Regions from separate parts of the Sphingomonas sp. CD22 genome, predicted to be linked through region 2. Evidence: riboswitches for the same ligand, from Rfam matches in the RefSeq annotation. Region 2 holds a riboswitch; the other holds the start of a gene.

Region 1 (12,075 bases), on a different contig from region 2:
TGGCCGAGATCGCCGGATGCTTCGCCTTCTGGGCCTGGCTGCGCCTCGGCCGATCGATGTGGTGGATCGCCCCGGGCATCCTGTCGCTATGCCTGTTCGCTTATTTGCTCACGCTGCCGACCGCGCAGCAGGCCGGCCGCTCTTATGCTGTCTATGGCGGCGTCTACATCGCATCCGCGGTTCTCTGGCTGTGGCTCGCCGAAGGGACGAAGCCGGATCGCTGGGACATCCTGGGGGCGTGCGTGTGCCTCGCCGGCGCGGCGATCATCTATTTCGGACCGCGCATCGCCTCCGGGACCTGACCGGCATGTCTCCGGTCTAGAAGTCGAGGATCCGGTCGGGGCGCAGTTTGCCGGTCAGCAGGTCCTTCACCGCGCGCCAATTGCCCGCGACGCGGCCCTTGCGGTCGATCCAGGGTTCGGGCTTGAACGCCTTGGCGTGGTTGCTGCCGACGTTGCGCGCCATCAGCCACAAGGCGTCGCGCGGCGTCATGGTCCCCTTGCGGATCAGATAGAGCGGGTTGGCGACCTGCGAATAGCCGAGGCGGAGCCCCGGACTGCGCCCGCCCTTGACCCCCTGATGCACCCCGACGAAGGCATGCGTCCGTTCGACGCGGCCGCGACCGCGCAACCGCCGCGAGAAGTCGACGTCCTCCTGCCAGGCATAAAGCGGCAGCTTTTCGTCGAAGCGGACGTCGCGGATCGCCGAGCAGCGGAAAGCCATGTTGCAGCCATAGGTGCCCATCGCCTTGATCAGACCGGTGTCGATCGGGCGATCCTCGGCATCATAGGCCGCGACCAGCGTCGTCGCCGTCTCGTAATCGACGCCGGCGCTGTGGATGCCGTCGGCAAGCAGCTCGCCGCTGGTGCCGACGAGATCGGGATGCGCGGCGAACACCGCGGCGATCCCCTCGATGCAGCGCCGGCTCGGCACGTAATCGTCGTCGAAGAAGGCGACCACGTCGGGCGCGCTGGTCAGCGCATCGAGACCCGAATTGCGCTGGTGGCACGAGCCCTTCGGCCCGCGCAGCACCCTGACCGACGGATCGGCGAAGCCCGCCGGAATGTCGGCGTCCGAGGCGATCGAGAAGATGATCTCGCTCGGGGTGAGCGTCTGGCGGCGGGCGTGGTCGACCCAGCGGGCGAGCTCGACCGGGCGGCCAACGCTGGCGATGACAATGGCGACCTTCATCGGGCGTTCCTCGGCTGGCCAAACAGGATGTGCGGGCTCATGCGCGCTGCGCCGACGGCAGGCAGCGGCGCAGCGCGTCGACCAGCAGGTCGCCGGCGCGGGCCCAGGTGAAGGCGGCGGCCTGCGCCGCGCCGGCGTCGCTCATCCGCTGGCGCAGGGCCGCATCGTCGCGCAGGCTGCGGATCTGCGTCCGCCACGCGTCGGGCTGGTCGGGATCGGCGTAGAGCGCCCCCTCCCCGCAGGCTTCGGGCAATGCGCCGCAGGGCGCGACGACCGCCGGGGTACCGAGGATCATCGCCTCGAGCGGCGGCAGGCCGAAGCCCTCGGTGGTCGAGGGCATCGCGAAACACAAAGCGGTCTCGAGCAGGCCGCGCAGCTCGCCGTCGTCGATCATGCCGGTGAACAGCACGTCGTCGGGCAGGAAGGGATAGGCCGCACGCATCTCGTCGGCGCCGGCCTTGCCGAGCAGCACCAGCCGGACGTCGCCCATCGCGCCGTCGGCGAAGGCGCGCAGCAGCACCGCGATGTTCTTGTGCGGCTGCGTCGTCGCCAGCGCGACGACGTAGCGGCGCTCGGCGAGCCCGAGGCGGCGGACGGTGCCGGCGTCGCTGGCGAAGCCGAGGATATGGTCGACGCCGTTGGGGATCACGGTGATCCGATCGGCGCGGGCGACCTTGTGGTCGACGAGCTGCTGTTTGGAGAAATGCGAGACGGTCAGGATCTGCAGATTGCGCCGGCCGAGCCGCGGCAGCAGGAAGCGATACCAGCGCACGAAGGCGGACGAATAGGATTGCGGCGCGGTATAGACCTGCGCGTCGTGGATCATCGTGATGCCGCGCTTGGCAGCGAGCGGCCCGACGTTGGAGAGCGACAGGATGACGTCGCCCCTGCCCTGCCGCGGCAGCGTGAACTGTTCCCAGACCTGGCCACCGCGACGGCCGGCCTGATGCACCGGCAGGCCGGCGATCGTCGCCGCGGCGTCGCCGTGCGGCGCCTCGACCTGCACCCCGGCGGGGAACAGGCGCAGCAGCTCGTCGCGGCGCGCGCCCAATTGGTGGAGCAAGGCGGTGGCGACGCGCTGGACGCCGGTCGGCCGGGCATAGAGGAACCGCCCGTTGACGAGCAGCCGCCCCGCCCCCGCGGGTCCGCCGGTCATGTCCTTGCGCAATCCGTTCCCCCTTTTCGCGTCCGTCGCGGCTCTAGCGGCTGCCCTTGGCCGCCAGCACCGCAGGCACCGTCATCATCATGATCTTGATATTGAGCCCGAGCGAACGATGCTTCGAATATGCGACGTCGAGCGCGACGCGGCGCCGGTAGGTCGTGTCGCTGCGCCCGCTGACCTGCCACAGGCCGGTGATGCCCGGCCGCACCCGGCAATAATCCTGGAAGCGGCGGCCGTAGCGGACCACTTCGGCGTTCACGATCGGCCGCGGTCCGACGATGCTCATCGTGCCGTTGATGAGGTTGAAGAATTGCGGCAGCTCGTCGAGGCTGCTCTTGCGCAGGAAGCGGCCGAGCGGGGTGATGCGCGGGTCGTTGCGCAATTTGTGGTCGCGCGCCCATTCGGCGCGCGCGGCGGGATCGTTGGCGAGCAATTGCTCGAGCCGGTCGGTCGCGTCGACCACCATGGTGCGGAACTTGAGGCAGCGGAATTCGCGTCCGTTCCGCCCGATCCGCGGCTGCGCGAAGATCAGCGGCCCGGGATCGCTAGCATAGATTGCGATCGCCAGGCCGATCAGCAATGGAGCGAAGACGATGATGGCGATGATGCCGACGACGAGATCGAGCAGACGCAGGATCATTTCGTTGACGTGATTTTCGGATGGGCGATCGGACACGCGCAGTTCACCGCCCCTTTCCTGGGTTAGATACATAACGACAACCCCTTCACCAGCCCCATCGCACCGCGCCCGTTGCGGTAAGGTTAATACCGCCGAAATAATTCGCGCGCCACTCGGCATCATGGCCGGTTTTGCCGGCGCTACATCATACCATCCTGATAACGGTAGATATTTCCATCACAAGTGTGCCCAGATCGGCACAGCTGGCCGGCGCAACCTGTCGTCTGCCGGGCCAAAGCGCGATTTTCCGTCCGATCATGCGACCGCCGGGCGCCGGCGTTCGGCCTGCCCTCGCGTTTCGCCGACAAGTGATTGGGAAATCTCGACATGGCGGCGCGCAAAGGCATAAGAACTGAGTCCGTCGGGACCCATCCGGCGCTGCGCGGCGACCGCTTGGACGTAGCGCTTCTCGGGGTCGGACAATAAGGCGCCGATCGCGCGCTCGAGCCCGTCGACGTCCCTGCTGGCATAATAAGTTACCGAATCGGCATCGAAATAATCGCGCAATCCGCCGACGTCGCTGGCGATCGCGGCGACGCCGTTGAGCGCCGCCTCCTGCAGGACGGTGATCCCCGAGGCATGGGCGTTGGGCGACAGCGGCACGATCGCGATCGTCGCCTGGCGATACAGCGCCTTGAGGTCGTCGTTATTGTCGACCCCGGCGATCTCGACGTTGGCGATGCCCTCGGCGAGCGCCGCGGGGCATTTGGTCGAGACGATGCGCAGCCGCCAGTCGGGATGCCGCGCCACCGCCTGGATCAGCGTCGGCCAGTCGCGATGCACGTCGTTGCCGACCGCGATAATCAGCTGCGGCTCGCCCGCCTGGCCGCGCACGGGCGGCGTCTGCTCGCTGGCGTTGATCCCGAACAGCACCAATTCGCTGGGACGGTCGGCGAGGCGCTGGCGCGCCATCTCCAGATTCTCGCGCGAATGGAAGGTCAGTATGTCGGCGCTGCGCATCAGCCGACGGTAATAGGCACGGTGCAGGCCAGACAGCCGGTCCCAGCCATCCATCAGCCAGACGCTCTGCGCGAGCAGCTTGGGCCGCTCGGCCGGCGCGAGCCGCTGCAGCGCGAACACCTGGCTGACCGCGAGATGCTGCGATTCGGTGTGCGTCCAGACCACGTCCGCGGCGCGGATCGCCTTGCGATTGCGCCAGGCGTGCAGGACGTCGAAGCCGAGCACGGCGCGCAGCCCGAGCCGCACCAGCCGACCGAATTTGCCTTCGGGATGATCGACCGACTTGGTCATCGCCTCGACCATCGGCATGGCATGGCGATAGCCATAGGGGTCGCGTTCGTTGACGCCGATCAGCTCGCCGCTGTCGAACCTGCGACCCCACCGATCCTCGCCGAAGCCATAGGCCAGGTGGACATGAACCTTCATGATCATCGTCCTATCTCAATCTGTTGGCAGCGAGCTTAACATCGCGACATTGCAAATCACTGACGCGGCTCACTGACGCGGCCGCTTGACGTAGGCCCGCACGTAATCGACCGTCATCGCGCGGTCGTCGGGCATCTTGTCGATCGGCCAGCCACCACCCGCGCCCAGGTTGATGAGCAGCATCTTGGGCTTGAGATACTCGGGCGCCGACGCGAAACAGGCGACCGAGCGGCCGTCGAGGAAGACGTTGATCGCGTCCTTCTCGACGCTGACGCCATAGCGATGCATCCCCGTGGTCAGCGAATCCGGCGGCACGCGGACCACCTTGGGGCCCTGGTCGCGGCTCTTGCCGTCGGTCCACAGATGCGTGGTGGCGAGGAAGGTGGCGGGATCGCGGCCGTAATGTTCGAGCGCGTCGATCTCCGGCGTCGTCTCGCCCTTCTTGCCGAGCGAGCCGAGCCAGAACGCCGGCCAGACGCCGTCGCCCTTGGGCAGGATCGCGCGCATCTCGAAATAGCCGGTGCGCTGCAGGAAGCCGCGGCCCTGCGCGTCGCTCGACGACAGCAGCCCCGAATGCCATTTGCCCTGCGCGTCGCGCTTCATATGGATGGTCAGCAGGCCGTCGCGCACCGAGAAGGGAAAGCCGGGCTGCGGATCGACGAAGGTCGAACTGCCGAAGTCGCCGTTCCACGGCGTATGCGCGGTCCAGCGCGTGCCCGGGCCGCGCGCGGAGACGTCGAGCGTGTCGAACGGCTCGTCGAAGGTCTGGCGATACTGGCGCAGGTCGATCGTCGCGGCGCATTTGGGCAGCGGCGTGCAGGCGGCGGTGGTGGCCAGCGTCAGCGCCGCGCAGCCGGCCATGCCGGCCGACAGCAGGCGGCTGCGCTCGGCGTGGGGGCGATCCGGACGCGTGCCGGCGATACGGGGCCAAGGGCGCGTCCAAGGGCAGGTCCTGGGCAGGAATGGGATCATGGCCACCTTTGCCTTCCATGGTTGGGGGAGCAGCGCGCCGGCCCTTTGCGGGCCATCGCCGGGTTTCTTGCCCGGCTGGCAACCTTCATACGCCGCATCGTCGTCGCGGTCGGCGACACCGATCGGCGCGCCGCGCGTCTACGCACCACCGCGCCAGTCGATCCGACGGTTAACGCAACGGTTAGACTTTCTTTAAGCCAGTCCGCGCCCTGACGCTACCCGTCGCGCCCCGCGTCCGGTTTTGGCACAGAAGCGCGGGGCTATCCGCTATCCCCCGCCGGCAGCGGAAAATAATACGCCGATACGATGGCTCGATGAGCCACGTCGTTCCGTTCCCTCCCTTACGGCGGGTCCCGACATCCGTTATGCCGGTTGCGTTGAGGGAGGAGGCTAGCGTCTTGAGTGACTGTGAAAAATGTCATCAGCGACGCGGCACGGACATCGGTTTCACGAACATATTGACGGCGGTCGGTCGTCCGTCACACAGAGTGGCCGCAAAGGAATTTACGTGACTGTCAATTCTTCCCCGCCGCGATCGTGCATTTGCTACATAGCGAACCAGGGGTATCTGTTCCAATCGCTGGTCAGCGCAATACAGGCACGGCAGTTCTCGCCGGCGCATTGGGACGTGATCGTCTACGATCTGACCCGCGAGCCGGGTGAGGAAAGCCGCCGCATCGAGCATGTCTGCGCGGCCAAGGGGGTCGTGTATCGCTGGGAGGATCCGGCCTTCCTCGGCGGTCTGCACATCATGAACGCGCGGCTGTTCCTCGACCAGCTGCTGCCGGCCGATTATGCGGAGATCCTCTACCTCGACGGCGATACGCAGGTGGTCGGCGACCTGACCCCGCTGCTCGACTTCCAGCCGCAGCCGGGCGGGCTGTGCGCGGTGCGCGATCCGATGATCTATCTCAGCGGCATCGCCCGGCTGCGCGGCGATTTCGAGGACGAGATCACCGAATTCGGCGAGAATTACGTCAACAGCGGCGTCTTCCGGGTCAGCCGGGCGAGCTGGGCGGATATCTCGCGCGAGGCGCTGGCGCAGATCGGCACGGCGACCAGCGCGTTGCATTTCGAGGATCAGACGGTCATCAACCGGGTCACCGAAGGCCGCCGCGATTATGCCTCGATCCGGTGGAATTTCCCGGGGTTCGTGCTCGGGTACGGCATCGACACCATCGCCCCCCCGGCGATCGTCCATTTCATGTCCAATCCACGCCCGTGGCAGGGCGCCTATGCACCGTGGGGACGGTCGTGGCACAAGCCCTATCTCGCCATCGCGCGGGAGTTCCCCGAGATCGGCGAATATTGCGATGCGCTAGATCTGCGTCGGCGCGCCGCCTACAAAGTCAAGCAGATCGCCAAATCCTATCTCGAACGGCGGCTGTGGAGCGAGCCCGAGTTGCTGGAGCATATCCGACGGTTGGAAATGCGGGCCGCGGTGTGATCGCCGCGCCGCCAAGACGATGCGCGGCGATGGCGGCGCGCCGGCGAGGCGGACTGTTCAGCAACCGTACAACACAATTCGCCGTGCAGTGTGGCAATGCGGCCATTGTCCCATCGGAATGCTTGCGTGGCACGATCGTCATGCGTCAGGATGCTGGATTGATACGATGAAATGCGCTACCCGACGCCGATAAAGCGCCCGACCCCGGCGGAATTGCCGCGACGTACGCCCTGCGGAGACACGGGAGCATCATGTACTCCAGGACTGCCCATTGATGCTTGGCCCGGCAAATTCGAAAAATCTGGTCATCACGCGGGCGGGACCGAAAAGCCTGCACGAACGGTGGCTCGCGCCCGCAGCAAAGCGCGACTTCGATCTGCTCGTCGCCTCCTTCGATCCCAACAGCCGCCCGCTCGACGCGGCGGGCACGTTCCACCGCTTCATTCCCGGCACGAAAGTCCAGGGCTGGCGTGCGACGCTGTCGGACAATCACGATTTCATCGCCCAATATGACTATGTCGCGCTGATCGACGACGACATCGACACCGATGCCGACAGTCTCAGCCGGCTGTTCGCGCTCGGCGCCGCGGAGGGGTTCACGATCTTCCAGCCGAGCCTGACCTGGGACAGCTATTTCACCTACGCCGGCACCGCGCGCAATCCGTCGTTCGCGTATCGGGAGGTCAATTACATCGAGATGATGGCGCCCTTCTTCGCGGCGCGCGCGCTGCGCGAGGTCGCGCCGTTGTTCGATTACGGCTGGGAAAGCGGCATCGACCTCGTCTGGGGCAGCGCGCTGCCGCCCGAGGACCGGCGCTTCGCGATCGTCGACGCCATCCCGATCCGCCACACCCGCCCGGTCGGCGCGCTGAAGGAGGCCAACGGCTTCATCAACCGCGGCTATGAATCGGATATCGACGCGGCGCTGGGCCATTTCACGATGCCCTGGCCGAGCCTCGTCGCCTCCTCCGGCGTGACCGCTGCGGGGCAAAGGGTTGGCCGCTGGGGGCTCGCCTGGCGCGTGCTGGCGCTGCTCACTTTGCCCTTCCGGACGCCGACGCCCGGGGCGTTCCGCCGCACCTTCGACCATATCCGCCATCAATGGCTGCGCCGCCCGGCCTATGCCGAAGAGGTCCGCGGCCTGCTCGCGCACGATGCCGCGGGCCGGCTGCGCTGAGCCGACACCCCGTCCGCGCCGGGTCGCGACCGATCCGGCACGAATGCGCGGATGACTGTATTTCCTCTGTCTTCATAACATTCTAGACCCCCCGGCGACGGGTGGTCTCGACCGCCTCCACAGCAATCGATGGGACCAGTCATGACGATCAAGCGCGTACGCAAAGCGGTGTTTCCGGTGGCCGGCCTCGGCACGCGGTTCCTCCCCGCGACCAAGGCGATGCCCAAGGAGATGCTGACCGTCGTCGACAAGCCGCTGATCCAATATGCGGTCGAGGAAGCGCTCGAGGCGGGGATCGAGCAGATCATCTTCGTCACCGGCCGCGGCAAGGGCGCGCTCGAGGATCATTTCGACATCTCCTACGAGCTCGAGGACACGATGCGCGCGCGTGGCAAGTCGCTCAGCGTCATCGAGGGCATCCGCCAGAAGCCCGGCTCGCCGGTCTACGTCCGCCAGCAGGAGCCGCTCGGCCTCGGCCATGCGGTGTGGTGCGCGCGCGAGATCGTCGGCGACGAGCCGTTCGCGGTGCTGCTCCCCGACGAGCTGATGGTCGGCAAGCCCGGCTTCATCGCGCAGATGGTCGAGGCCTATAACCAGGTCGGCGGTAATATCGTCGGCGCGCTCGAAGTCGCCGACAGCGAGACCGACAAATACGGCATCATCTCGCCCGGCGCGATCGACGGCCGCCTCACCGAGGTGAAGGCGCTGGTCGAAAAGCCCAAGCAGGGCAGCGCGCCGTCCAATCTGATGATCCCCGGCCGCTACATCCTCCAGCCCGAGGTGATGCGCATCCTCGAGAGCCAGGAAAAGGGTGCGGGCGGCGAGATCCAGCTCACCGACGCGATGGCGCAGCTGATCGGACAGCAGCCGTTCCACGGCTTCACCTTCGACGGCGAGCGCTACGATTGTGGCGACAAGGCGGGCTATATCCAGGCCAATCTCGCCCTCGCCCTCGCCCGCGCCGACATCGGTCCGAGCGTCCGCAGCTTCGCCGAGGGGCTGCTGGCCAAGTAAGATGTCCGACAGGCCGACGTGTCGAGATGTCGACGTGTCGGCCTGTCATCTTCCGGTCCTGATCGGATGGGCGTTCCACGCGGAGCGATGTGACTGCGCAGCCCTTGCCGACAGGTCGATGTGACGACGTGTCGACAATCCGACGGTTCAACCGAGGTCGGTGCGGTGGGGCAAGCCGTCGTCAGTTCGATCAATGCCGATCTGTCGACACCTCAACACCCCGACACGTCAACATTCCACCACGTTGACGGCGAGGCCGCCGAGGCTCGTCTCCTTGTATTTCGAGCGCATGTCCTCGCCGGTCTGGCGCATCGTCTCGATCACCGCGTCGAGGCTGACGACGTGGCTGCCGTCGCCGCGCAGCGCGAGATAGGCGGCGTTGATCGCCTTCACCGCACCCATCGTGTTGCGCTCGATGCACGGGATCTGCACCAGCCCGCCGATCGGGTCGCAGGTGAGGCCGAGGTTGTGCTCCATGCCGATCTCGGCGGCATTCTCGATCTGGCGGTTGCTGCCGCCGAGCACCGCGGCGAGCGCGCCCGCCGCCATCGAACACGCGACCCCCACCTCCCCCTGGCAGCCCATTTCGGCGGCCGAGATCGACGCGCGCTTCTTGTAGAGCATGCCGATCGCCGCGGCGGTGAGCAGGAAGCGGCGTGCGCCCTCGTCGTCGGCGCCCTCGATCAGCGTCTCGTAGAAGCGCAGCACCGCGGGCAGCACGCCGGCCGCACCGTTGGTCGGCGCGGTGACCACCCGGCCGCCCGCGGCATTCTCCTCGTTGACCGCGAGCGCCCACAGGCTGACCCATTCGAACACCTCGGCGGGGTTGCGGCCGGGGGTGTCGCCGGTGAGGCCCTGCTGGATCGCGCGGGCGCGGCGCCGCACCTTGAGGCCGCCGGGCAATATGCCCTCCTGCGCGATGCCGCGGTCGATGCAGGCGCTCATCGCGGCGCGGACCGCGTCGAGGAACGCGTCGGTCTCCGCAGGGCTGCGCCACGCCTCCTCGTTGGCGCGGACGAGCTCGGCGATCGACAGGCCGGTGGCATCGCCGAGCACGAGCAGATCGGCGCCGGAGCCGAACGGATGGCGCACCGCGACATTGCCCGCGGCGAGCCGCTCGCCCTTGCGCAGGATCGCGCCGCCCCCGATCGAGAAATAGGTCTCCGCATAGGTCGCGCCATCGGCATAGCTGGCGGTGAAGGTCATGCCGTTGGGATGTTCGGGCAGGAAGTCGCGCGGATGGAAGACGATGTCGTCGGGCGCGAAGGCGATGGTGTGGCGACCGGCGAGCGCCAGCCGCCGGCGCGCCGCGATGTCGGCGAGGATCGCCGGCGCCGCATCGGGATCGAGCCGTTCGGGCTCCCAGCCGGCGAGGCCGAGGATCGTCGCGGTGTCGGTGGCATGGCCGCGCCCGGTGAGCGCGAGGCTGCCGTAGAGGTCGCAGGTGACGCCGACCGGAGCCCCCTGCCCCAGCGCGCGCTGCCCGAAGTCGAAGGCGGCGCGCATCGGGCCGACGGTATGCGAGCTCGACGGGCCGATGCCGATCGTGAACAATTCGGCGACGCTGATCGGGCGATCGAGGTTGCGGTCGAGCGGCGCGGTGACGGGATCGGTGTGCATGCGGTCCTTCCGCCGGTGCTGCCGGCCTGCATGCCCCATCTGTCCCTTGCGCCTGAGATCATTATCCCGTCGGCGGGCACCGGGTGGCGCCACTCTCCAGATGTCGTCGTCGATCGGTCCTTCTGCCTGAGAGTTTCCGGGGCGGTTGCTCCTTCGGCGCCGGGGCCAGCCCGGTCTCTCCCTGATCGACGGCGCGGACGGTATCATCGCCCGGCCCCCGGTCAAGGGTGCGGCACCCGCTCGTTCCTTCTTGTCGAGCCATCGACATGTCGACAGATCGACGCCATCGCGTCGGGCAGCGCAGGGATACGAGGGACTTGGCACCGCCGGGTCGAGGCATAGACATGTCGACAATCCGACGCGTCGTATCGCGCATCGCATGGGCGACGCGCTCTCCTGCCGGAAACCGCCAGGGGCCGGCGCGACGCGCCGATCACCCCTCATTTCCTACTCGAAAGCACGAATGGAACCGCGTCCACGCCCATTTTCCCTCGGGAATCCCGTGTGGGGTGCCAAAAGTTCGTGCTTTCGAGTAGGAAATGATCATGGCCCGTTCCCCTGCCCCGACCCGCCCGTCCACCAGCGCCGGCACCGTGCCGCACCGCGACCTGTTCACGCTCGACAGCCCGCTGCACGGCGAGATCCGCGGCGAGCGGTCGCTGATGGCCTTTCCCTTCTTCGCGCTTTCCAAGAACGCCTGGATGAAGCCGCTGACCTATGATCACGCCACCGTGTCGATCGAGGTGCGCCCCTCGGCGAGCGGCGTCGCGACGATCTACGACAAGGAGATCGTGCTCTATATCGCCAGCCTGATGGCGGCGAAGCTCGAGGCGGGCGAGCATGTCGAGCAGGATTTCATCTTCACCGCGCACGATCTGTTCTCGGTCACCGGCTCCAACCATAGCGCGCGCTCCTACGGCCGGCTGTCGGAGGCGCTGGAGCGGCTGCAGGGTACGCAGATCAAGACCAACATCGAAGCGGGCGGGGAGGGGGAGGAGGGCTTCTTCTCGTGGCTGTCCGAAGCAAAACTCCATTATTCCAAGACGAAGAGCGGCGAGCGCCGGCTGAAGGCGGTCAAGGTGCGGCTGTGCGACTGGCTGTTCCGCGCGATCCTGCTCGATCGCCACGTGCTCGATTATGCCGCCGCCTATTTCCAATTGGGACCGATCGAGCGGCGCATCTACGAAGTGGCGCGCTCGACCTGCGAGGAAGGCGGGCTCGACCTCGATCTCGCCACCTTCCGCCTCCAGATCGGCTATCAGAACCCGCTGTCGAACTTCAAGGCGGCGCTGAAGCAGATCGTCGCGACCGACGGCATCCCCGATTATCATCTCGAACTGGTCGAGAGCGAGGCCGCCGAGGAGGAGGGTGCCGCCCCGCGTCGCGGCCGCAAGGCGCCGCAGAACCGGGTGGTGATCACGCCGCGG
Region 2 (12,075 bases):
CGACCTGCCCGCCGATTCGCGCCTGACGGAATGGCGGGCGCCCGACGGCTGGCGCCACCGCCGGTTCGACTGGCCGCATCCCGCGCCGCGCGGGCGGGTGCTGGTACAGGGCGGGCGCGCCGACATCGTCGAGAAGTTCCTGGAGACGATCCGCCACCTGCATGCGCAGCGCTGGTCGGTGACCGCGTTCGACTGGCGCGGGCAGGGCGGCTCCGGGCGGCTCTCCGCCGATCCGCACGTCGGCCACGCCGCCAGTTTCGACGCGTGGGTGGGCGACCTCACCGCCTTCTGGCGCGACTGGACGCGCGCGGGGGAGGGGCCGGCGGTGCTGCTCGGCCATTCGATGGGCGGGCATCTGGCGTTGCGCGCGATGCTGGACGGCGGCGTCGTGCCCGATGCGGCGGTGCTGGTGTCGCCGATGATCGGCGTGCGCTCGCCGCTCGGCGCGCGCGCCGGCCGCGCGGTCGCGCGGGCGATGACCAGGATCGGCGATCCCGCCCGGCCGGCGTGGACGGTGCGGCCGGGCAAGGCCTCCGCCGGCCATCGCCAGCAGCGGCTCACCCATTCGCTCGACCGTTATGGCGACGAAGCCTTCTGGTATGCGCGCGACCCGTCGCTGCTGCTCGGGCCGCCGAGCTGGGCGTGGGTGCTGGAGGCGTTCGCATCGGGCGCGCGCCTGCAGGCCGATCCGCGGCTGGCGACGCTCGCCGTGCCGATCCTGATGCTGATCGCCGATGCCGACCGGCTGGTCGATGCCCGTGCCGCGGTGCGGCTGGCGGCACGGCTGCCGCGCGCCGAGCTGGTGCGCTTCGGGGCCGAATCGGCGCATGAGATCCTGCGCGAGGACGATGCGGTGCGGCGGCGCGCGTTCGATGCGATCGACGCCTTTCTGGACCGGCTGCGATGATCCACGACATCGCGATCGTCGGCGCGGGGATCGCCGGTGCCAGCCTCGCCGCCGCGCTCGCGCCGCACGCCCGCGTGCTGCTGATCGAGGCGGAGGAGCAGGCGGGGTATCACAGCACCGGGCGCTCGGCGGCCTTCTGGTCGGAGACCTATGGCGGGCCGGGCATCCAGCCGCTGACCAGCGCGTCCGAAACCGCGCTTCGCGGCGGCGGCTATCTGGCGCCTTTGGGGTCGCTGCACATCGGGCGGGCGGCGGATGCCGGGCGGGTCGACGCCTTCCTCGCCGCGTTCGAGCGGACCGCGGTGGTGCTCGACCGCGTCGATCCCGCCGCGTTCGTGCCGGGGCTGCGGCCCGAATGGACGCTCGGCGTGCACGAACCGAGCTGCGCCTATATCGACGTCGCGGCGCTGCATGCCGCCTATCTCGCCGCATTCCGCCGCGCCGGCGGGGCGATCGCGACACGCGCCGGGCTGGACGAGGCGCACCGCACCGCCGGCGTCTGGACGATCGCGACCCCGGCGGGGACGTATCGCGCGGGCTTGCTGGTCAATGCGGCGGGCGCATGGGCCGACCGGATCGCCGTACGGCTGGGGGCGGCGCCGCTCGGCATCCAGCCCTATCGGCGGACGATGGTGCAATTGCGCACCGATCCGCCCGCGGCCGCCGACCTGCCGCACGTCGCCGACATCGCGGGGCGATTCTATTTCAAGCCGGAGGCGGGCCGGCTGTGGCTGAGCCCGCACGACGAGACGCCGGTCGATCCGCACGACGTCGCGCCCGAGGAGATCGACGTCGCGCTGGCGATCGACCGGTTCGAGGGCGTGGTCGACTGGCGGGTCGCGGCGGTCGAGCGGCGCTGGGCGGGGCTGCGCAGCTTCGCGCCCGACCGGTTGCCGGTGTACGGCTTCGATCCGAAGGTGGCGGGGCTGTTCTGGTGCGCGGGGCAGGGCGGCTTCGGCATCCAGACCGCGCCCGCCGGCGCCGCGGTGGCGGCGAGCCTGTTGCTGGGGACGGGCCTGCCTTCGGGGTTCGAAGGGGTCGATGTCGCGCGCTATGCCGCGGGGCGGTTCGCCTAAATCCTCCCCCGCAAGGGGGAGGGGGACCGCTCGGCGTCAGCCGAGTGGTGGAGGGGGAGGATAGGGTGGGAGCGTCGTAACAAAGCTCCCGCCCTGTCCTCCCCCTCCGTCACCGCTTCGCGGCGCCACCTCCCCCTGGCGGGGGAGGATTTGGGGTCAGGCTGGCGGGCGGGCCGCTGCGACCGCCGCGTCGCTCGCCAGTTTGTCGACGCGTTCGTTGTCGGCGTTGCCGGCATGGCCCTTGACCCAGATCCATTCGATCTCGTGCTTCTGCGTCTCGGCGAACAACGCCTGCCAGAGTTCGGCGTTCTTGACCGGCTTCTTGTCGGCGGTGCGCCAGCCGTTCTTGCGCCAACCGTGGATCCAGCGCGTCAGGCCGTCCATGACGTATTTGCTGTCGGTGCTGAGCTTGATCCGGCACGGGCGGGTGAGCACGCGCAGCGCCTCGATCGCCGCGGTCAGCTCCATCCGGTTGTTGGTGGTCAGCGTCTCGCCGCCCGACAATTCCTTCTCGTGGCCGCCGAAGCGGAGCAGCGCGCCCCAGCCGCCGGGGCCGGGATTGCCCTTGCAGGCGCCGTCGGTGGCGATCTCGACGAGCTGCGGGGGGGCGGAATCTGGGTCGGTCATGCAAAGGCCTCCGGATGGGCGTCGTACCAGTCGAGCCGGCGCAGATAGGCGAGCGGGTCCTTGCGCGTCACCAGCGCATCCGCCGGCGTGTCGAGCCAGTCCCACGCGCGGGTGAGCAGGAAGCGGATGCACGCGCCGCGCGCCAGCACCGGCAGCGCGGCGCGCTCGGCGGCGGACAGGCCGCGTGCCCCGGCATAGCCGGCGAGCAGCGCCGGGCCGACGCCGGCGAGCGGCGCGCCCTGCGGATCGAAGGCCCAGGCGGTGTGCATCACGGCGACGTCATAAGCGCGTATGTCACGGCAAGCGAAGTAGAAATCGATCAATCCCGTCACCCGTGCGCCGAGCATCAGGACGTTGTCGGGGAACAGATCGGCATGGATGACGCTGGTCGGCAGATCGTGCGGCCAGTCCGCCTCCACCGCGGCGAGCGCGCAGTCGACACGGGCGAACAGGCCCGGCGCGATCGCGTCGAGATCGCTGCCGCACCGCGTCAGCAGCGGCCGCCAGTCGGCGACGCCGAGGCTGTTGGGCCGGCCACCCTCGAAATCGGCGACCGCGGCGTGCAGCGCGCCGAGCGCGGCGCCGGCGGTGGCGGCCTGATCGGGCGTCGGGCGGGTCACCGAGACGCCGTTGAGGAAGCGGATCAGGCAGGCGGGGCGGCCCTCCAGCGTCTGGATCGCGACGCCGTCGCGGTCGCGGATCGCCGGCGGCACCGGCAGGCCGCGATCGGCGAGGTGATCGAGCAGGTCGAGGAAGAAGGGCAGGTCGCCGGCGTCGACGCGCTTCTCGTAGAGCGTCAGGATGAAGCGCGCGGTGGTGGTGTCGACGAGGTAGTTGCTGTTCTCGACGCCCTCGGCGATGCCCTTGGCGGAGACGAGCTCGCCGACATCGGCGTAGCGGCGCAGGAACGCGGACAGCGCCTCTGCCGAGACGTGCGTGTAGACGGCCATCGATCCCTCCCCCAGTCTCCACGTCCCCCGGACGTGCGCCGGGGGACGGTCGGCCTATGCCGCGGCGTCGAGGCCGCGCGGCAGTTTGAACGCGATCGTCTCGCGCGTCGTCTCCTCCTCGCGCTCGGTGATCGCGAAGCGGGTGGAGAGCAGGTCGACCAGCTCCCGCACCAGCAGTTCGGGCGCCGAGGCTCCGGCGGTGATGCCGAGCGTGCCGACGCCGTCGAGGAACGTCCAGTCGAGCTCGCCGGCGCGCTGGATCAGCCGCGCGGGCACGCCCTCGCGCTCCGCGACCTCGACCAGCCGCACCGAGTTGGACGAATTGGGGGCGCCGATCACCAGCATCGCGTCGCAGGCCGCGGCGATCGCCTTGACCGCCGCCTGCCGGTTGGAGGTGGCGTAGCAGATGTCCTCGCCGCGCGGCGGCAGCATGTTGGGGAAGCGGCGCTGCAACACCGCGACCACCGCGGCGGTGTCGTCGACCGACAGCGTCGTCTGGGTGAGGAAGGCGAGATTGTCGGGATCGACCGGCGCGAAGATCTCGGCATCGGCGGCGGTCTCGATCAGCGACATCGCGCCGGCTGGCACCTGGCCGAAGGTGCCGACGACCTCGGGATGGCCGGCGTGGCCGATGAAGACGATGTGGCGACCGGCGGCGACGAGCCGTTCGGCCTGACGATGGACCTTCGACACCAAAGGGCAGGTCGCGTCGAGATAGTCGAGGCCGCGGTTCTGCGCGTCGGCGGGGACCGATTTGGGCACGCCGTGCGCGGAGAAGACGACCGGTGCGCCGTCGGGCACCTGATCGAGTTCCTCGACGAACACCGCGCCCTGTGCCTTCAGCGTGTCGACGACGAACTTGTTGTGGACGATCTCGTGGCGAACGTAGACGGGCGCGCCGTGCTTCTCGATCGCGAGTTCGACGATGCGGATCGCGCGGTCGACGCCGGCGCAGAAGCCGCGCGGTGCGGCGATCAGCAGTTCGAGGACGGGCTTGCCGCCGTCCGCGGGGAATTGGGAGGCCATGCGGAGCGTTCTACGCGATTGGCCCCGCGCACGGAAGTACGCGAATGCCTCACCGCGCGGAAGTACGCGATTGCTTGCGCGCGCCAAAGCCGGTTCCTATGGTGCGCCGCGCATCGTCCGGGTCCTCCGGCGGCGCATCACCGTCCGTTCGACAAAGGTACGCGTCCTCGTGAAAACCCCGGCTTTAGGCCTGTCCGCCCTCGCGCTGATCCTCTCGGGCTGCGCCAGCAAGGGCGAGATCGTCGAAGGCGGCATCTCCGCCGTGCGCTCCGCCTGCCCGACGGTCGGCGTCGCCGCCGGCACCGGCGACATCACCCTGTTCGATCCGGCGACCAGCAAGGACGCGAGCGCGATCGACGTCGTCGCCAGCATGACCAACGTGCGCGGCGCCTGCAACGACGCCGGCGACCAGATCGCCACCACCGTCAGCTTCGACGTGCTCGCGCGGCGGACGCGGACCGAGGGCCCACGCGACGTGGTGCTGCCGTATTATATCGCGATCGTCCGCGGCGGCTCGGCGGTGACCGCCAAGCGCAAGGGGCAGATCGCGGTGCATTTCGACGCCGGCCAGGCGCGGGCGCAGGCGCGGGGCACCGCCTCGACGCAGATCGCACGTGCGGCGGCGACCTTGCCCGACGAGGTGCGCAACCAGCTCACCCGCAAGCGCAAGGCGGGCGACGAGGATGCCGCGACCGATCCGCTGGCACGGCCCGAGGTGCGCTCCGCGGTGCTGCGCGCGACCTTCGAGGCGCTGGTCGGCTTCCAGCTCACCGACGACCAGCTGAAGTATAACGCGCAACGCTGATACTCCTCCCTCGCGTTCGAGGGAGGGGCGATCGCCGATGGCCGATGATCTGGTCGGCTGCCTCACCTATCCTTTCGTCACCCCGGCCTTGCGCCGGGGTCCCGCTTCTTCGGGACGGCGGACGAAGCGGGATGCCGGATCGAGTCCGGCATGACGGGGGATCGCAGCACCCCGATCGGTCATAGGCGATGGCCCTGCCTTGCGGGGAGGGGAGCGGTACCGCGGCCCGCTTTCCGCATTGACTAAGCCCCCGCCCCCCGCCACAGCACGAGGCGTCGATGCCGGGCGACCGGCATGGGCGGGCGCGGGAGAGAGCCTCTGCACAAGGAGGCCGCCGAAGGAGCAACCACCCCGGAATCTCTCAGGCACAACGGACCGCGCGCTGCCTCATCGACACTCTGGAAAGCGTTCCTTTGAGGAGCCACCGAAGGGGTAAGCCCGCCGCCGCCGCGCGCCGGGTCAAAGCTCTCAGGTCACCGTGACAGAGGGGGTATGACGGATCGAATGCGGCGCTGCGCCGTCTTTGGTCCCGTGCCTTTTTGGAGACGGTTGATGAGCGATTCGCTTTCCGAGACTTTGCCAGACCCGCTCGACGACCTCGAAGGCGACGAGCCCGCCATCCAGCTGCTGCCGCTCGACGGCTGGCACCGCGCCCGCGGCGGCCGCATGGTGCCGTTCGCCGGTTACGAGATGCCCGTCCAATATGAGGGCATCATGGCCGAGCATCTGTGGACGCGCGACTCCGCCGGACTGTTCGACGTCAGCCATATGGGGCAGGTCGGCCTGACCGGCGACGGGATCGACGCCGCCGGTGTCGCCAGGGCGCTCGAAGCGGTGCTGCCGGGCGATATCGCCGGCCTCGCCGCCACCAGGATCCGCTATTCGCTGCTGCTCAACGACGAGGGCGGCATTCTCGACGATCTGATGGTCACGACGCTGCCCGCCGAAGGCGCGCATCCCTTCGGCGCGGCGAGCCAGTATGTCGTCGTCAACGGCGCGACCAAATATGACGATCTCGCCTATCTGCTCGACGTCCTGCCCGAGGATGTGACGCTCAACCTGATGGAAGATCAGGCGTTGCTCGCGGTGCAGGGGCCCAAGGCGGTCGCCGCCGTGTCGCGGCTGATCCCCGGCGTCGAGCAGCTCGTGTTCATGACCGCGGGTGCGTTCGAGTGGAACGGCCATGCGCTGTGGATCAGCCGTTCGGGCTATACCGGCGAGGACGGCGTCGAGATTTCGATCCCCGCCGAGGCCGCCGCCGAGTTCGCCGATGCGATCTGCGCCGAGCCCGAGGTCAAGCCGATCGGTCTCGGCGCGCGCGATTCGCTGCGGCTCGAAGCCGGGCTGCCGCTGTACGGCCACGATCTCGATCCCGAGACGACGCCGGTGATGGCCGATCTCGGTTTCGCTTTGTCGAAGCGCCGTCGCGAGGCCGCCGATTTCGCCGGCGCCGCGCGCATCCTCGCCGAGCGCACCGACGGCCCCGCGGTCAAGCGCGTCGGCCTGTCGGTCGAAGGTCGCCAGCCGGTGCGCGAGGGCGCCAGCGTCGTCGATGCCGACGGCGCGGTGATCGGCCGCGTCACCAGCGGCGGCTTCGCGCCGAGCGTCGGTGCGCCGATCGCGATGGCCTATGTTCCCGCCGCGCTCGCCGAGGCGGGCACGCCGCTGCGCCTCGTCCAGCGCGGCAAGATCCACGAGGCGACGGTCGCACCGATGCCGTTCGTTCCCCACCGCTATGTCCGCGCAGGAGGCAAGTGATGAGCCGTTATTTCACCGAAGACCATGAGTGGGTCGATGTCGATGGCGACACCGGCACCGTCGGCATCTCCGATTACGCGCAGGGCCAGCTCGGCGATATCGTGTTCGTCGACGTTCCCGAAGCGGGCAAGCAGCTCGGCAAGGGCGACGAGGCCGCGGTGGTGGAATCGGTCAAGGCCGCGTCGGACGTCTATACGCCGGTGTCGGGGACGGTGAGCGAGGGCAATGCCGCGCTCGCCGACGACCCCAGCCTGGTCAATTCGGATCCGGAAGCGGCGGGCTGGTTCTTCAAGATCACGCTCAGCGATCCGGCCGAGCTGGAGACGCTGATGGACGAAGCCGCCTACGCGGACTTCGTCGCCAAGCTTTGAGACTGCTCCCCTCCCTGAAGGGTCCCATCAAAGTATTACTTTGATGGCCGCCCGTGAGGGAGGGGCTGGGGGTGGGTGGCGTGCTCGCGTTACGGCTGCCGAGCCGACGAGCCTCACCGTACCACCAGGCCGCCACCCACCCCCGGCCCCTCCCTCAAAGGGAGGGGAGGAGTAGAGAATGCGCTACCTGCCGCTTACCCAGCCCGACCGTGATGCGATGCTCTCGGTCATCGGTGCGAGCTCGATCGACGATCTGTTCGTCGACGTGCCCGAGGCCGCTCGCCTGTCCGGCCCGATCCACGGCCTGCCCAATCACGCGTCGGAACTTGCCGTCGAGCGGCACATGACCGCGCTCGCCCGCAAGAACACGGTTGCCGGCGAGGTGCCGTTCTTCCTCGGTGCGGGCGCCTATCGCCATCACGTGCCGGCGAGCGTCGATCATCTGATCCAGCGTGGCGAGTTCCTCACCGCCTATACGCCGTACCAGCCCGAGATCGCGCAGGGCACGCTGCAGATGCTGTTCGAGTTCCAGACGCAGGTCGCGCGCCTGCTCGGCACCGACGTCGCCAATGCCTCGATGTACGACGGCTCGACCGCCTGCTGGGAAGCGATCGGCATGGCGCGGCGCATCACCCGCAAGGGCAAGGCGATCCTGTCGGGCGGGCTCCACCCGCATTATGTCAGCGTCGCCAAGACGATGGCGAAATATACCGGCGATCATCTCGAAACCTCCGCGCCGGCGCTGACCGCCGAGACCGATCTCGACGCGCTGATCGCGGCGATCGACGGCGATACGTCGTGCGTCGTCGTGCAATATCCCGATATCCTCGGCCGGATCGCCGACCTGACGCCGCTCGCCGACGCCTGCCACGCCAACAAGGCGCTGCTGATCGCGGTCGTCACCGAGCCGGTAGCGCTGGGCGCGATCACCTCGCCGGGGGAGATGGACGCCGATATCGTCGTCGGCGAGGGCCAGTCGCTCGGCGTCGGCCTGCAGTTCGGCGGTCCGTACGTCGGCCTGATGGGCTGCAAGGAGAAGTACATCCGCCAGATGCCCGGCCGCTTCTGCGGCGAGACGGTGGATGCGGAGGGGCGGCGCGGCTTCGTGCTGACGCTGTCGACGCGCGAACAGCATATCCGCCGCGAAAAGGCGACGAGCAACATCTGCACCAATTCGGGCCTGTGCGCGCTCGCCTTCTCGGTCCACATGACCCTGCTGGGCGAGGCGGGGCTGCGCCGGCTGGCGGGGATCAACCACGCCGCGGCCTGCCGCGCCGCGGATCGCCTGTCGCAGGTGCCGGGCGTCGAACTGGTCACCGAGACCTTCTTCAACGAATTCACGCTCAAGCTGCCGGTCGAGGCGCGTCCCGTGGTGCGCACGCTCGCCGATCGCGGCATCCTGGCGGGCGTGTCGCTCGGCCGGCTCTATCCGGACGAGGCGGGCCTCGCCAACGGGCTGATCGTCGCGGTCACCGAAACGACGACCGCGGAGGACGTCGAAACCCTTGCCGCCGCACTCGAGGAGGTTCTGGCATGAGCATCAATCAGAGCGGCTGGCGCCCCGAGATGACCGCCGGCGGCGGCAATGGCGCCGCACCCACCTTCACCGGCAACAAGGCGCTGATGCTGGAAGAGGCGCTGATCTTCGAGATCGGCGATACGCAGACCACCGGCGTCGATTTCGCCGAGGGCGACGTTGCCGGTTCGCGGCTGGGCAATCTCAGCCGCAAGGCACCGATCGGCCTGCCGGGTCTCGCCGAGCCCGAGGCGGTGCGCCATTACACCCGCCTGTCGCGTCAGAATTACGCGATCGATCTTGGCCTGTTCCCGCTCGGTTCGTGCACGATGAAGCACAATCCGCGGCTCAACGAGAAGATGGCGCGCCTTCCCGGGTTCGCCGACGTGCATCCGTTGCAGCCGGTCGATACCGTGCAGGGCGCGCTGGAGGTGATCCACCAGCTCGCGCACTGGCTGGTGACGCTGACCGGCATGACCAGCGTCGCGATGAGCCCCAAGGCGGGCGCGCATGGCGAATTGTGCGGCATGCTCGCGATCAAGGCGGCGCTCGAGGCGCGCGGCGAGGGGCATCGCAAGGTCGTGCTCGTCCCCGAATCGGCGCACGGCACCAACCCCGCCACCGCCGCCTTCGCAGGCTTCGCGGTCGAGGACATTCCCGCCACCGCCGACGGCCGCGTCGACACCGCCGCGCTGATCGCGCGGCTCGGGCCGGACGTCGCGGGCGTGATGATCACCAACCCCAACACCTGCGGCCTGTTCGAGCGCGATCTCCGCACGATCTCGGACGCGGTCCATGCCGCGGGCGGCTACGTCTATTGCGACGGTGCCAATTTCAACGCGATCGTCGGCCGGGTGCGGCCGGGCGACCTCGGCGTCGATGCGATGCACATCAACCTGCACAAGACCTTCTCGACCCCGCACGGCGGCGGCGGGCCGGGCTCGGGGCCGGTGGTGTTCTCCGAGGCGCTGACTCCGTTCGCGCCGCTGCCGTTCGTCGAGAAGACCGCCGACGGCTTCGCACTGGTCGAGGAAGAGACCGCGGGCGAACATCATGCCGGCAGCTTCGGCCGGATGGTCGCCTTCCACGGCCAGATGGGGATGTTCACCCGCGCGCTGACCTATATCCTCAGCCACGGTGCCGACGGCCTCAAGCAGGTCGCCGAGGATGCGGTGCTCAACGCCAATTACGTGCTGCGTTCGCTGGAAGGGGCGCTCGATGCGCCCTTCGCCAAGGCGGGGCCGTGCATGCACGAGGCGATCTTCTCCGACGCCAATCTCGCCGAGGGCTTCTCGACGCTCGACGTCGCCAAGGGGCTGATCGACGAGGGCTTCCACCCGATGACGGTCTATTTCCCGCTCGTGGTCCACGGCGCGATGCTGGTCGAACCGACCGAGACCGAATCGAAGGCGGCGCTCGACCAGTTCATCGGTGCGCTGCGCAGCGTGGCCGAGCGGGCCAAGGCCGGCGACGCCAGTCTCAAGACCGCGCCGCATTTCGCGCCGCGGGCGCGGCTCGACGAGACGCAGGCGGCGCGCAAGCCGGTGCTGGTGTGGAAGGAACAGCCGCTGGCGCAAGCGGCGGAGTAAGTCGCGGCTCCCCGTCGCCCCGGCCCAGAGCCGGGGTGACGGAAGCTGGAGTGCGTATGCCCCTTCCGTAATGACCCCGGCGTCTCTAGTTTCCCTGCCGTAACGGGTGGGGACACGGACGCATGCAGGGACAGCAACCGGGCGGGTGGATCAGCTATGTGGTGCCGCTCGTCGTCGTCGCGGTGGTGATGGCGATCCGCTGGAAGCGGATGGGGCGGGTGCGGCCGCTCACGCTCGAACATCTGTGGATATTGCCGGCGATCTACGCTGTGGTGATCGGCGTCACCTTCGCGCGCTTCCCGCCGCAGGGCTGGGGCTGGGCGTTCTGCCTCGTCGCGGTGGGGCTCGGCGCGGCGCTCGGCTGGCAGCGCGGCAAGATGATGCGGATCACATTGGATCCCGAGACGCACCGGCTCGGCCAGACGTCGTCGCCGGCGGCGTTGCTGTTCATCGTGCTGCTGATCGTCGTGCGCAGCAGCGCGCGCGGCGCATTGAGCTATGCGGGGCCGGTGGGGCTCGATCCGATGGCGATCACCGACGTGCTGATGGCGCTGGCGCTCGGCCTGTTCTCCGCGCAACGGCTTGAAATGTATCTGCGCGGCAAGCGGATGCTGGCAGGCTAATCTTTGGCGATGCCGGCGCGGCTAACAAAACCTCTATAAGACAGGAGGGAATGTCGGCGGGGGCTGCTTTGTGTTCATCCATTGGGGATCGCACGCGCTCAGCCGGCATCTCGGTCCCGACGGTGAGCGCTATTGCACGACGTGCGGCGTCGAGCGCGAGCATTATCTGCAAGTCGACTATCGCGTTCACTACATCATGATCCTGTGCCGCTGGGCGACGGAGATCCAATACGCAAGTTATTGCACTTATTGTGAACGGCGCATTCCAGTTTATCCGGATTATGTGGCGGCGGAATTGGGCGGCTCGCAGGTCCCTTGGCTGGACCGTTACGGCTGGCTGGCGTGCATCATCTTTAGTATCCTCATCAATATCTGGGACCATATTCTCGCACCGCTCGTCGCCGCGGGCGCGCCGCCATAAGACATGCGGGGCCACCGTGATCTGACGGTTTCGCAGGCCGATGGCATTGCGTTACGCATCCGCCGGTACGCTGAGCGACGCCCTCGCGCAGGGGGTGACGGACGGACGTGCTTTGGCTAGGCGTCCCTCATGAAGCACGCTCTTTTCGTCACCCGCGACGCCGACTTCGCCGCCTGGTATCAATCCGTCATCGCCGAGGCCGATCTCGCCGAGGAATCGGGCGTGCGCGGCTGTATGGTCATCCGGCCGTGGGGCTATGGCATCTGGGAGCGGATCCAGCGTTTGCTCGACGACCGGATCAAGGCGACCGGACACGAGAATTGCTATTTCCCGCTGTTCATCCCGCTCTCCTATTTCGAGAAGGAGGCGGAGCATGTCGAGGGCTTCGCCAAGGAGATGGCGGTGG

Evidence for each region. A riboswitch is a leader RNA that binds a small molecule or an ion and turns the genes downstream of it on or off. The one in region 2 is predicted to bind glycine.
Region 1: linked by a shared signal. The riboswitch ahead of SFC76_RS16425 (L-serine ammonia-lyase) and the one ahead of gcvT (glycine cleavage system aminomethyltransferase GcvT) in region 2 are both predicted to bind glycine.

What each region holds. Positions count from the first base shown of each region.
Region 1 covers NZ_JAYDYX010000009.1:11,780-23,854, forward strand. The annotation lists gene SFC76_RS16380 (YnfA family protein) at 1-302, shown strand, start outside; gene SFC76_RS16385 (glycosyltransferase family 2 protein) at 319-1,191, opposite strand; gene SFC76_RS16390 (glycosyltransferase family 1 protein) at 1,229-2,347, opposite strand; gene SFC76_RS16395 (sugar transferase) at 2,391-2,993, opposite strand; gene SFC76_RS16400 (glycosyltransferase family 4 protein) at 3,288-4,418, opposite strand; gene SFC76_RS16405 (glycoside hydrolase family 16 protein) at 4,488-5,390, opposite strand; gene SFC76_RS16410 (glycosyltransferase family 8 protein) at 5,899-6,837, shown strand; gene SFC76_RS16415 (hypothetical protein) at 7,112-8,014, shown strand; gene galU (UTP--glucose-1-phosphate uridylyltransferase GalU) at 8,156-9,028, shown strand; gene SFC76_RS16425 (L-serine ammonia-lyase) at 9,257-10,648, opposite strand; glycine riboswitch at 10,753-10,842, opposite strand; gene SFC76_RS16430 (replication initiator protein A) at 11,194-12,075, shown strand, end outside.
Region 2 covers NZ_JAYDYX010000001.1:271,864-283,938, forward strand. The annotation lists gene SFC76_RS01265 (alpha/beta hydrolase) at 1-907, shown strand, start outside; gene SFC76_RS01270 (FAD-binding oxidoreductase) at 904-1,983, shown strand; gene rnhA (ribonuclease HI) at 2,140-2,610, opposite strand; gene thrB (homoserine kinase) at 2,607-3,560, opposite strand; gene ispH (4-hydroxy-3-methylbut-2-enyl diphosphate reductase) at 3,615-4,586, opposite strand; gene SFC76_RS01290 (hypothetical protein) at 4,756-5,391, shown strand; glycine riboswitch at 5,687-5,779, shown strand; glycine riboswitch at 5,780-5,886, shown strand; gene gcvT (glycine cleavage system aminomethyltransferase GcvT) at 5,944-7,149, shown strand; gene gcvH (glycine cleavage system protein GcvH) at 7,149-7,520, shown strand; gene gcvPA (aminomethyl-transferring glycine dehydrogenase subunit GcvPA) at 7,699-9,057, shown strand; gene gcvPB (aminomethyl-transferring glycine dehydrogenase subunit GcvPB) at 9,054-10,625, shown strand; gene SFC76_RS01315 (CcdC protein domain-containing protein) at 10,748-11,248, shown strand; gene SFC76_RS01320 (hypothetical protein) at 11,319-11,669, shown strand; gene proS (proline--tRNA ligase) at 11,799-12,075, shown strand, end outside.